Regions from separate parts of the Shewanella sp. Iso12 genome, predicted to be linked through region 1. Evidence: predicted binding sites of a transcription regulator. Region 1 holds the regulator's gene; each other region holds the start of a gene.
The links. Region 1 encodes MetJ, which represses methionine synthesis genes. Its sites were predicted from a motif close to TAGACGTCTAGACGTCTA; they were not measured.
Positions count from the first base shown of each region.

Region 2: the regulator MetJ is predicted to act here: its motif matches at 1,246-1,263, upstream of metE (5-methyltetrahydropteroyltriglutamate--homocysteine S-methyltransferase).
Region 3: the regulator MetJ is predicted to act here: its motif matches at 1,594-1,611, upstream of metK (methionine adenosyltransferase).

Region 1 is NZ_JAAUHW010000012.1:152,763-155,889, forward strand. It holds gene metB (cystathionine gamma-synthase) at 1-865, opposite strand, end outside; gene metJ (met regulon transcriptional regulator MetJ) at 1,081-1,395, shown strand; gene HCX89_RS18115 (sulfite exporter TauE/SafE family protein) at 1,472-2,215, shown strand; gene HCX89_RS18120 (conjugal transfer protein TraF) at 2,218-3,127, opposite strand, start outside.
Region 2 is NZ_JAAUHW010000014.1:86,979-90,105, forward strand. It holds gene metE (5-methyltetrahydropteroyltriglutamate--homocysteine S-methyltransferase) at 1-1,170, opposite strand, end outside; gene HCX89_RS19350 (LysR family transcriptional regulator) at 1,336-2,238, shown strand; gene HCX89_RS19355 (HDOD domain-containing protein) at 2,287-3,009, opposite strand.
Region 3 is NZ_JAAUHW010000011.1:80,659-83,785, forward strand. It holds gene HCX89_RS16965 (hypothetical protein) at 8-337, shown strand; gene metK (methionine adenosyltransferase) at 399-1,550, opposite strand; gene tkt (transketolase) at 1,995-3,127, shown strand, end outside.

The sequences.
Region 1 (3,127 bases):
CAATCTCATGACCTGGGTGGCTCTTAAGCCCCGGATAGTAAACTTTGTCTACCACGGGACTCTGGCTCAGCAGCGCCACTATGCGCTCGGCATTGGCCTGATGCTCGCGGATCCTCAGCGCCAGAGTACGCAGGCCACGCAGGGTCAGGTAGCTGTCGAAGGCGCCACCGCTCAGCCCGAGCGTGTTGGAGCACCAGTGCAGCTGCTCTGCCAGTTCAGGATCTTTGGCAATCACGGCGCCGCCCACCACATCGCTGTGGCCATTGATGTATTTAGTGGTCGAGTGCACCACTATATCGGCCCCCAACAGTAAAGGCTGTTGCAGCGCCGGCGATAAAAAAGTGTTGTCGACCACCACCAATGCGCCCAGCTGGTGGGCCGCCTCGGCAATAGCGGCAATATCCACTACCCGCAGCAGCGGATTGGACGGCGTCTCGAGCCACACCATGCGCGGCTTTTGCGCCAGGGCAGCGGCGAGTGCTTGCGGGTCGGTTTGATCCAAAACCTGCAAGCGAAACTGGCCCTTGGCAGCCAGATTGGTGAACAGCCTATAGCTACCGCCATAACAGTCATGGGGCACCAACAAGAGGTCATCCGGCCCCAGCAGGTTGACCACCAGAGTAATGGCCGCCATGCCGGTCGCTGTGATTGCCGCACTGCAGCCCTGTTCCAGCTCCCCCAAGGCATCCCCCAGAATGGAGCGGGTAGGATTACCCGAGCGGCTGTAATCAAAGGCTCTTGGCTGAGTGTGGCCATCAAAGGCATAGTTGGTCGACAGATAGATGGGTGGCACCACGGCCCCGTGCTGGCTGTCTGATTCGATGCCCTGCCGGACCGCTGTGGTTGCTAATCGCCGCTCTGTCATAATCGACTCCTGAATGCTGAGGTTCGACACCATAAAGATGTCTGGACGTCTAAATCTAACCAATGACCATCCAGCCGTCAATAGGCATCAAGACGTTTGGACGTCCAAATGTATGGATTTCTGTTCATATTGCACAGATTTTGCAGGCAATCATTTGACTGTATCCTGTAAGGGTTTAAAATCTGCTGCGAATTAGTGAGATCACAGGTGAATCAATGACTGAATGGAATGGCGAATACATCAGCCCTTATGCCGAACACGGCAAGAAGAACGAGCAAGTGAAAAAAATCACTGTCTCTATTCCGTTGAAGGTGCTGAAAGTATTGACCGATGAGCGCACCCGGCGCCAGGTAAACAACCTGCGGCACGCCACAAACAGCGAACTGCTGTGCGAAGCCTTCCTGCATGCCTATACCGGCCAGCCACTGCCCAACGATGGGGATTTGTCCAAAGACAAACCCGACAGCATCCCGGAAGAGGCCAAGCGCATGATGGATGCCATGGGCATAGAATGGGAAGACATGGAGTAAGTGTGTTGTCCCTCAGAATTACCTTATAGTTGAACAAGGATCGCGGTGCGATCCTTGTCTTTTTTGGGGCTTGCGAATGTTGTCACTGATAGATCCCGTCACCCTGCTACTGGCGTCCCTGATCATATTTACCGGCGCCCTGACCCAGTCGTTGATAGGCTTTGGCTTGGCCGTGGTAGCCACACCTTTGCTGTATATCGTCGATCCGGAACTGGTTCCTGCCCCTGTTATCGCCATGGGGTTTTCCATCGCCCTGCTGACACTGGTACGCGAGCGTGGCCACCTGGAATTCAACGGCCTGCAATATGCCTTGTTGGGGAGGCTCCCCGGCGGCCTGATTGGCGCCACCCTGCTGTTGCTGGCGCCGCAGCCTATTCTGGGCTTGACCATAGCCCTGATTGTGGCCGTAGCCGTATTCCTCAGCCTTAGAAAGTACAGCATCAAGATCAACCGCCTCAGCCTGTTTATCGCCGGGATATTTTCCGGGATCTTCGGTACCGTGGCCGCCATAGGCGGACCGCCGATGGCCCTGCTGCTGGCGGGTAAGGATGCCAGTCAGTTCCGCGCAGCGCTGTCGGCCTTCTTCATCTTCAGCTCATTGATAGCCTTGATTATTCTCGGCTGTTTTGGCCTCTTGACCTTGAGACACCTATGGCTTTCGCTGTTGCTGCTGCCTTCGGTATTTCTCGGTTTTCTGGTGGCTGGCCGCTTGGTGGGCCGGGTGGATAAAGAGAAGACCCGAGTCCTGACGCTGGCGCTGTGCGCGCTGAGCGCCCTGTTGCTGACCATCAAATCAAGCCTGGCGCTCATCAACGGTTAATTTTAGAAGTGATAGCTGGTTTGCAGTACGCCGCCTATGGCGTCATCGCTGCCGAACATGCCGGTGAGATCCAGCCGGAAACTGTTGCCTATGGCGAACCCTGTCCCGAGTGAATAAAGATCGGCGGTGTGATCATTGAGATCCTGGCGATAACCGAGCCGTAAAGCAACCCAGTCAGCAGGCCGGTATTCACCGCCCAAACGCCAATAGCGGCTGCCCTCAAGCTCGGCAAACTTGTCGTTGTCGGTAAGATCCAAGTCGCTGCTGAGTGAAAAGGCCGCCCAGTCATAGGCCACCCCTGCGGTAACCATAGGTTTCACCTGATAGGTAAGCTGCACGCCGCCGGCCTCTATGCTGCTCAAGTCCCGCTTGATGAGGTTGCGACCACTGACACCGATAACCAAACCATCCAATGGCTGGAATGCCAGACCGATATCCAGGTTAAAGCCAGTGTCATCGCTTCGATAATCATCATCGTTGAAGTCATCGGCATCGAAGTTATTGGCGCTGACGGCATAGTTGAAACTATCCAGCCGTTGCAGCTTGGGGGTGACTCCCACTGTCACCGGCATATTGACGATAGATAGCGGATAGCTCACGGCCACCCCGAGCTCGGAAACCGCCCCGGCCACCACTCGCCCTTGGGAGGTCAAATCTTGGATTTCCGGCGGATTATTGGGGTCCAGATTATCCAGGGCATCAATATCCGCGGCGGCGATTTCGGCTATTCCCAAGGCATCGAGATAACTCTTGAATACAAAGGCATAATTAAAACCATCCGAGGGCATGACCAAAGCCATATTGATACCGGCACTGACGTAAGCGCTATTGCCCTGCAGCGATTGCAAGTCACCACTGAGGCGCTTTCGGTAGTCATCGATAGCCGCTGTGTCGGCGGCGTCTATGGCATTA
Region 2 (3,127 bases), on a different contig from region 1:
ATTACGCCCCTGCGCCCTGGCCGCGCGCCGATCCCGGCAACGGGCGACCACGGCTTTGGCATTTTCAGTCTCAGGCGCCTCCAAAAGCGCCTTGAGCTCCTGCAACTCGGTAAGTTTTTGCCTGGCGAAAGCCAGCAGGCTTTTAAGCTCGGGCGCCAGCGCGGTCTCCACCTCGAGATCCACCGGGGTATGCAACAGGGAGCAGGAAGTGGCGAGCCAGAGCCTGTCTCCCAGATCCCGCGCCAGTGGCGCCAACTGCTCGGCCACAAGATCCAGATCGGCGGCCCAGACGTTACGGCCGTTGATCACCCCAACCGACAACACCTGTTCGGGCGCCAATGCACCGACAAAGGCCTGCAACTGCTCGGGCGCGGTGACCAGATCCAGGTGAATACCCGCCACCGGCAGTGCCGACAACAGACTTTGATGGTGGGCTACAGTGCCGTAATAGGTTGCCAGCAACAGCTTGAGCGGCGCCGACTTGAGTACGCCGTAGGCCTGATTGAAGGCCTGTTGCCAGTTGTCATCCAGCTCAAGTGCCAGCGCAGGTTCATCCAATTGCACCCATTCAACACCCTGGGCGGCAAATCGGGCCAGAATGGCTTGATAACATTCCAGCAGCGCCGGCAGCAGTGTCAAACGGTCGAACTCTGAGCCCACTGTCTTGGACAGATACAGGAAAGTGACCGGCCCCAAGAGTACCGGCTTGGCAGTGTGGCCCAGCGCCCGAGCCTCGGTCACCTCTTCAAACAACTGTTCCCAGGCGATATCGAAGCGTTGATCTTCGCTGAGCTCAGGCACCAGATAATGGTAGTTGGTGTTGAAGTACTTGGTCATTTCAGACGCCGGCGCATGCTTGCCGCTGGGCGCTCGGCCACGGGCAATCCGGAACAGGGTATCGAGATTGACAGCGCCGCCGTCACGGTGACGCTCGGGGATTACCCCCAGAGTCGCACTCAGGGTCAGCACCTGATCATAGTAAGCAAAGTCACCGACCGGCAGCTGCGCCACCCCGGCATCGGCCTGCCACTGCCAGTGGGTACGCCTAAGCTCCCTGGCAACACTCTCTAATTCGGCCACGCTGGACTCACCGCGCCAATATTTCTCCAAAGCAAACTTGAGTTCACGTCGACGTCCGATACGGGGAAAGCCAAGACTATTTAATTGCATAATGTATACCATCCTCTATAAACTGTGCAGCAAGTGACTGGCGACGCCGAAACACAACAAATCAAACCGGGCGTCTGGACGTCTAGAAGTTTATTGTGCTAGTCTCAGCACAGGCAACCGAATTGAATTCAAGGGCAACATGAGCGGCATTCATGTGGAGAGGAAATGATAGAACTGAGACACCTTCGTACTCTGATAGCACTGAAAGAAAGTGGCAGTCTGGCCGGCGCGGCGAAGAAACGTTTTGTCACTCAATCGGCGCTGTCGCACCAGATTAAAGAGTTGGAGACCCGGATTAACTCCCAGGTATTTGTTCGCAAAAGCAAACCTCTGACCTTCACGCTTGAGGGCAGTCGCCTGCTGACCCTGGCAGAAGAGATACTGCCCCGGGTACAGGAAACCGAATTTGTGCTCAAACGCGGTCTATCTGGAAGCAGCGGTCCCTTGAAGGTGGGTATTGAGTGTCACAGCTGTTTTCGCTGGCTGATGCCTGTAATGGAAGCCTTTCATCAGTCTTATCCGGATGCCAATCTGGATCTCTCCAGCCGCCATCTGTTCGACTCTCTCAATGCGCTGGAAACCGGTGAGCTGGATATAGTGCTGACCTCAGATCCTGTGCCCGGCCATGCCCTTGCCTATCAGCATCTGTTTGATTTTGAAGTGAGACTGGTGATGGCCAAAGATCACCCTCTGGCAGGCAACAGCTATATTTTGCCGCAACAACTGGCCAGGGAACCTATTATCAGTTATCCAGTACCGCTGGAAAGGCTGGATATTTTCCGTCACTTCCTCGAGCCGGCCGGAGTGGTGCCCGGCCCACAAAAACGCTGTGATCTCACCAATGTGTTGCTGCAACGCATCGCCTGTAAAGAAGGGGTTGCGGCCTTGCCCAACTGGTCACTGACCGAAGCCCAGGGCTTGAGCCTGACCTCGGTGAAACTGGGGCAGGAAGGCCTGAAACGGCCGCTGTTCGGTGCCTACCGCCGCGACAGCAGCAATAGAGTGCAGCTGCAAAGGCTGCTGGAATTGATTGCCAAAGAGGGATTACAGCGTCAAGACAGACACTGACTGAGCGGCTGCCACCGCGCCTGAAAGTCGGCGGCAGTCACAAAGCATCTAGAGAGGATTCAGCAACAGACCGCGCTGGGACAATACCCTTCTCAGTACCAGTCCGGGTGAATTGGGATCCCGGGTCTGTCTCAGGTTATGGGCGACCATAAACTCGCTTTGCAGCTCATCATCCAACCCCAGAGATTCAAAAGCTTCCACCGTCAGCGTCTGCTGCTGGGTCTCTATCAGGGTCTTGATAATGCCCAGCGGGAAGCACTGCTCGGCTTCGGCGTTGAGATAGGCAAACGCCGTCAGGGCAATAATCTGACCAAAGACGCTGAACAGTGCCAGAGTCTGCACTTCATCCGCGTCTATCTGTACCCCTTGCATCTGATGCAAGCTGTCCACCGACTCGGTCGCCACAGACTCAGTCAGGCGCCAATAGCCAAGTACCAGTTTACGGTATGGCTGCGGCAGTTCATCGAGCCGCTCTTTGAGATAAAAGCTAAAGGCATAACGGTAGATATTGACCTGTCCCAGACGCACCAATGCATCCTTGAGGCTGCGGTTTGGCTGAACGGAAGGAGAGAGCGCATTATTGCTGCGCCACAGCAGATGAGCTGCCAGAGCGGGATCGGTCGCGACAATATCGATCACATTGCGAATATCGCCATCAGCAATAATGGCCTTCTTAAGCGGGATCAGGATGCCGCGGCGCCCTATCACCTGCTCTTCGTTGGCAATAATGGCACGCACTTGAGTAAAAACCTGCTGCTCAAGATCTGTCATGTGATTCTTTAAACCTGTTGTTATTTATTATGGAGGCACTATTGCCATTTATTATGGCAGAGAATTTACCCATAAAACGCCCACCAGGGTCAAGTTGAATCGATAATTAGCCCGGTTT
Region 3 (3,127 bases), on a different contig from region 1:
GAGCAAGATGCAAAACACGCCAGAAACCCTACTGCAAGCCTGTGAGTCGCGAAGGTTATCTGCCTGGGATAATGTCAGATACCTGGTGTCTGTCTTGACGCTGCAGGGCGAACAGGCAAAGGCCTTTGAAGCCCAAATCGATGGCAAGCCGCATTATCTGCTGCAAGCCTTGGGCGTCTGTTTCGACTGTGGGCGCAGCAACAGTTATCAGGTGCAGATCCGTCTGTTGACCGATACCGAATTCACTCCAATGAAAGTGTTGGATATCACGCCGCTATCGGCCGAGCAGTTGGGTTACCTCTGTATGGAAACGGCCCATTTCGATCACTGCTACTGAGTGTCAGTTCGACAGATATAAAAAAACCGCCCTGAGGCGGTTTTTTTGCAAGCTGAGTCTATTACAGACCTGCGTCGGCGCGCAGGGCTTCAGCCTTGTTGGTTTGCTCCCATGGGAACTCATCACGGCCGAAGTGACCGTAAGCGGCGGTGCCTTGATAGATGGGACGCGCCAGATCCAGCATCTCGGTCAGGCCGTATGGGCGAAGATCGAAGTGCTGACGAACCAATTGGATCAGCAGCTCTTGCGAGACTTTGCCGGTACCGAAGGTTTCCACACTGATGGAAGTCGGTTCGGCCACACCAATGGCGTAAGACACCTGGATTTCACAGCGATCCGCCAGACCGGCAGCCACTATGTTCTTGGCAACGTAACGGGCAGCGTAAGCGGCGCTACGGTCAACCTTGGATGGGTCTTTACCTGAGAAGGCGCCACCACCGTGACGGGCCATGCCGCCGTAGGTATCAACGATGATCTTGCGACCGGTCAAACCACAGTCACCCATAGGGCCACCGATAACGAAACGGCCGGTTGGGTTGATGAAGTACTTGGTGTCCTTATTCAGCCACTGGGCAGGCAGTACCGGCTTAATGATGGTTTCCATCACGCCTTCCACCAGATCCGCCTGACTGACGCTGTCGCAATGCTGGGTAGAAAGTACCACGGCATCGATACCGACAATCTTGTTGTCTTCGTAGGCGAAAGTCACCTGAGACTTGGCGTCGGGACGCAGCCAAGGCAGAGCGCCGCTCTTGCGTACTTCGGACTGGCGCTTAACCAACTGGTGAGCATAAGTGATAGGAGCCGGCATCAGCACGTCAGTCTCATTGCTGGCGTAACCGAACATCAGACCCTGGTCACCGGCACCCTGTTCTTTGGGATCGGCACGGTCTACACCCTGGTTGATATCGGGGGACTGCTTACCGATGGCGTTCAGTACCGCACAGCTGTCGGCATCAAAACCCATATCTGAGTGGGTATAACCTATTTCGCGAACGGTTTTACGGGTCAGTTCTTCAATATCGACCCAGGCAGAGGTGGTGACTTCACCGGCTACCAATACCATACCTGTCTTGACCAGGGTTTCACAGGCTACACGGGCCTTGGGATCCTGAGCCAGGATCGCGTCGAGTACCGCATCAGAAATCTGATCGGCGATTTTATCTGGATGTCCTTCTGAGACCGACTCAGAGGTAAACAAGTGTTTTGCCATAATTCGGAAAATCTCGTCTGTGGAATTCAAACGTGTAGAAGCATCTACATCTAGACGGCCATTTTAGTAGAATTCGACTTGGATGACACCCCTTGTCGCAAATATTTGTGCGCCATGGCGCAGGAATCGGCTCAAATGACTCAAATCTTTTTTACTGTTTTCAGCTATTTTGCTGAAATTTATCAGATTCATCTGTATCTGAATCTAGACTTTTCCTCTGGCAATTCAGCCTTGGCATTTGCGTTGAAAGCGATCAGCGGACAGGCAAGTTGACAGCTTTGTGAGCGGCAGGCTTCGCAAATGAGGTGCAAATGTAAACACAAAGCAAAGCCTGGGCTGCTTTTGGCGCCGTGGGTGGGCGAATTTTATTTGCGTCCTTCTGCCCGGTAGGGGAAAATATGGCTCCATTTTGCCCAAGACCTCTAAGATCAAGCAGGAGAGAGCATGTCTTCCCGTAAAGAACTCGCTAACGCTATCCGTGTTTTAAGTATGGACGCTGTCCAAAAGGCCAATTCCGGCCACCCCGGTGCTCCCATGGGGATGGCAGATATCGCCGAAGTCCTGTGGCGGGATCACCTCAAGCACAACCCTGTGAACCCTCAATGGGCTGACCGCGACCGCTTTGTGCTGTCAAACGGCCATGGTTCCATGCTGCATTACTCACTGCTGCATCTGGCGGGTTATGATCTGGGCATTGAAGATCTCAAGCAGTTCCGGCAACTGCACTCACGTACTCCGGGCCACCCTGAATATGGTTATGCTCCCGGCATCGAAACCACCACAGGGCCTCTGGGCCAAGGCATCACCAATGCCGTAGGTATGGCGATTGCGGAAAAGACTCTGGCGGCTCAGTTTAACCGTGACGGTCACGATATTGTCGATCACCATACTTATGTCTTCATGGGTGACGGCTGTCTGATGGAAGGTATCTCCCACGAAGCCTGCTCTCTGGCCGGTACTCTGGGTCTTGGCAAACTGATCGCCTTCTGGGACGACAACGGTATCTCCATCGACGGTCATGTTGAAGGCTGGTTCAGTGATGATACCCCCAAGCGCTTTGAAGCCTACGGCTGGCACGTGGTTGCCGGTGTAGACGGTCACGATCCGCAAGCTATCAACGCTGCCATCGAAGCCGCCAAGGCCGATCCGCGTCCATCGCTGATCTGCTGCAAGACCATCATAGGTTACGGTTCTCCCAACAAGTCCGGTTCTCACGATTGCCATGGTGCGCCGCTGGGTGATGCTGAAATCGCCGCCGCCCGTGAATTCCTGGGCTGGAAGCACGACCCATTCGTGATCCCATCTGAAATCTATGCCGCCTGGGATGCCAAGGAAGCCGGTAAGGCCGCCGAAAGCAGCTGGAACGACAAGTTCGCCGCCTATGAAGCCGCTCACCCCGCGCTGGCCGCCGAGCTCAAGCGTCGCCTCAACGGTGAACTGCCAGCCAACTTTGACGCCGATGCCAAAGCCTATATAGAGCAGTTACAGGCCAATCCTGCCAATATCGCTTCCCGTAAGGCCTCGCAAAATGCCCTGGAAGCCTTCGGTAAAATGCTGCCGGAATTCTTAGGGGGCAG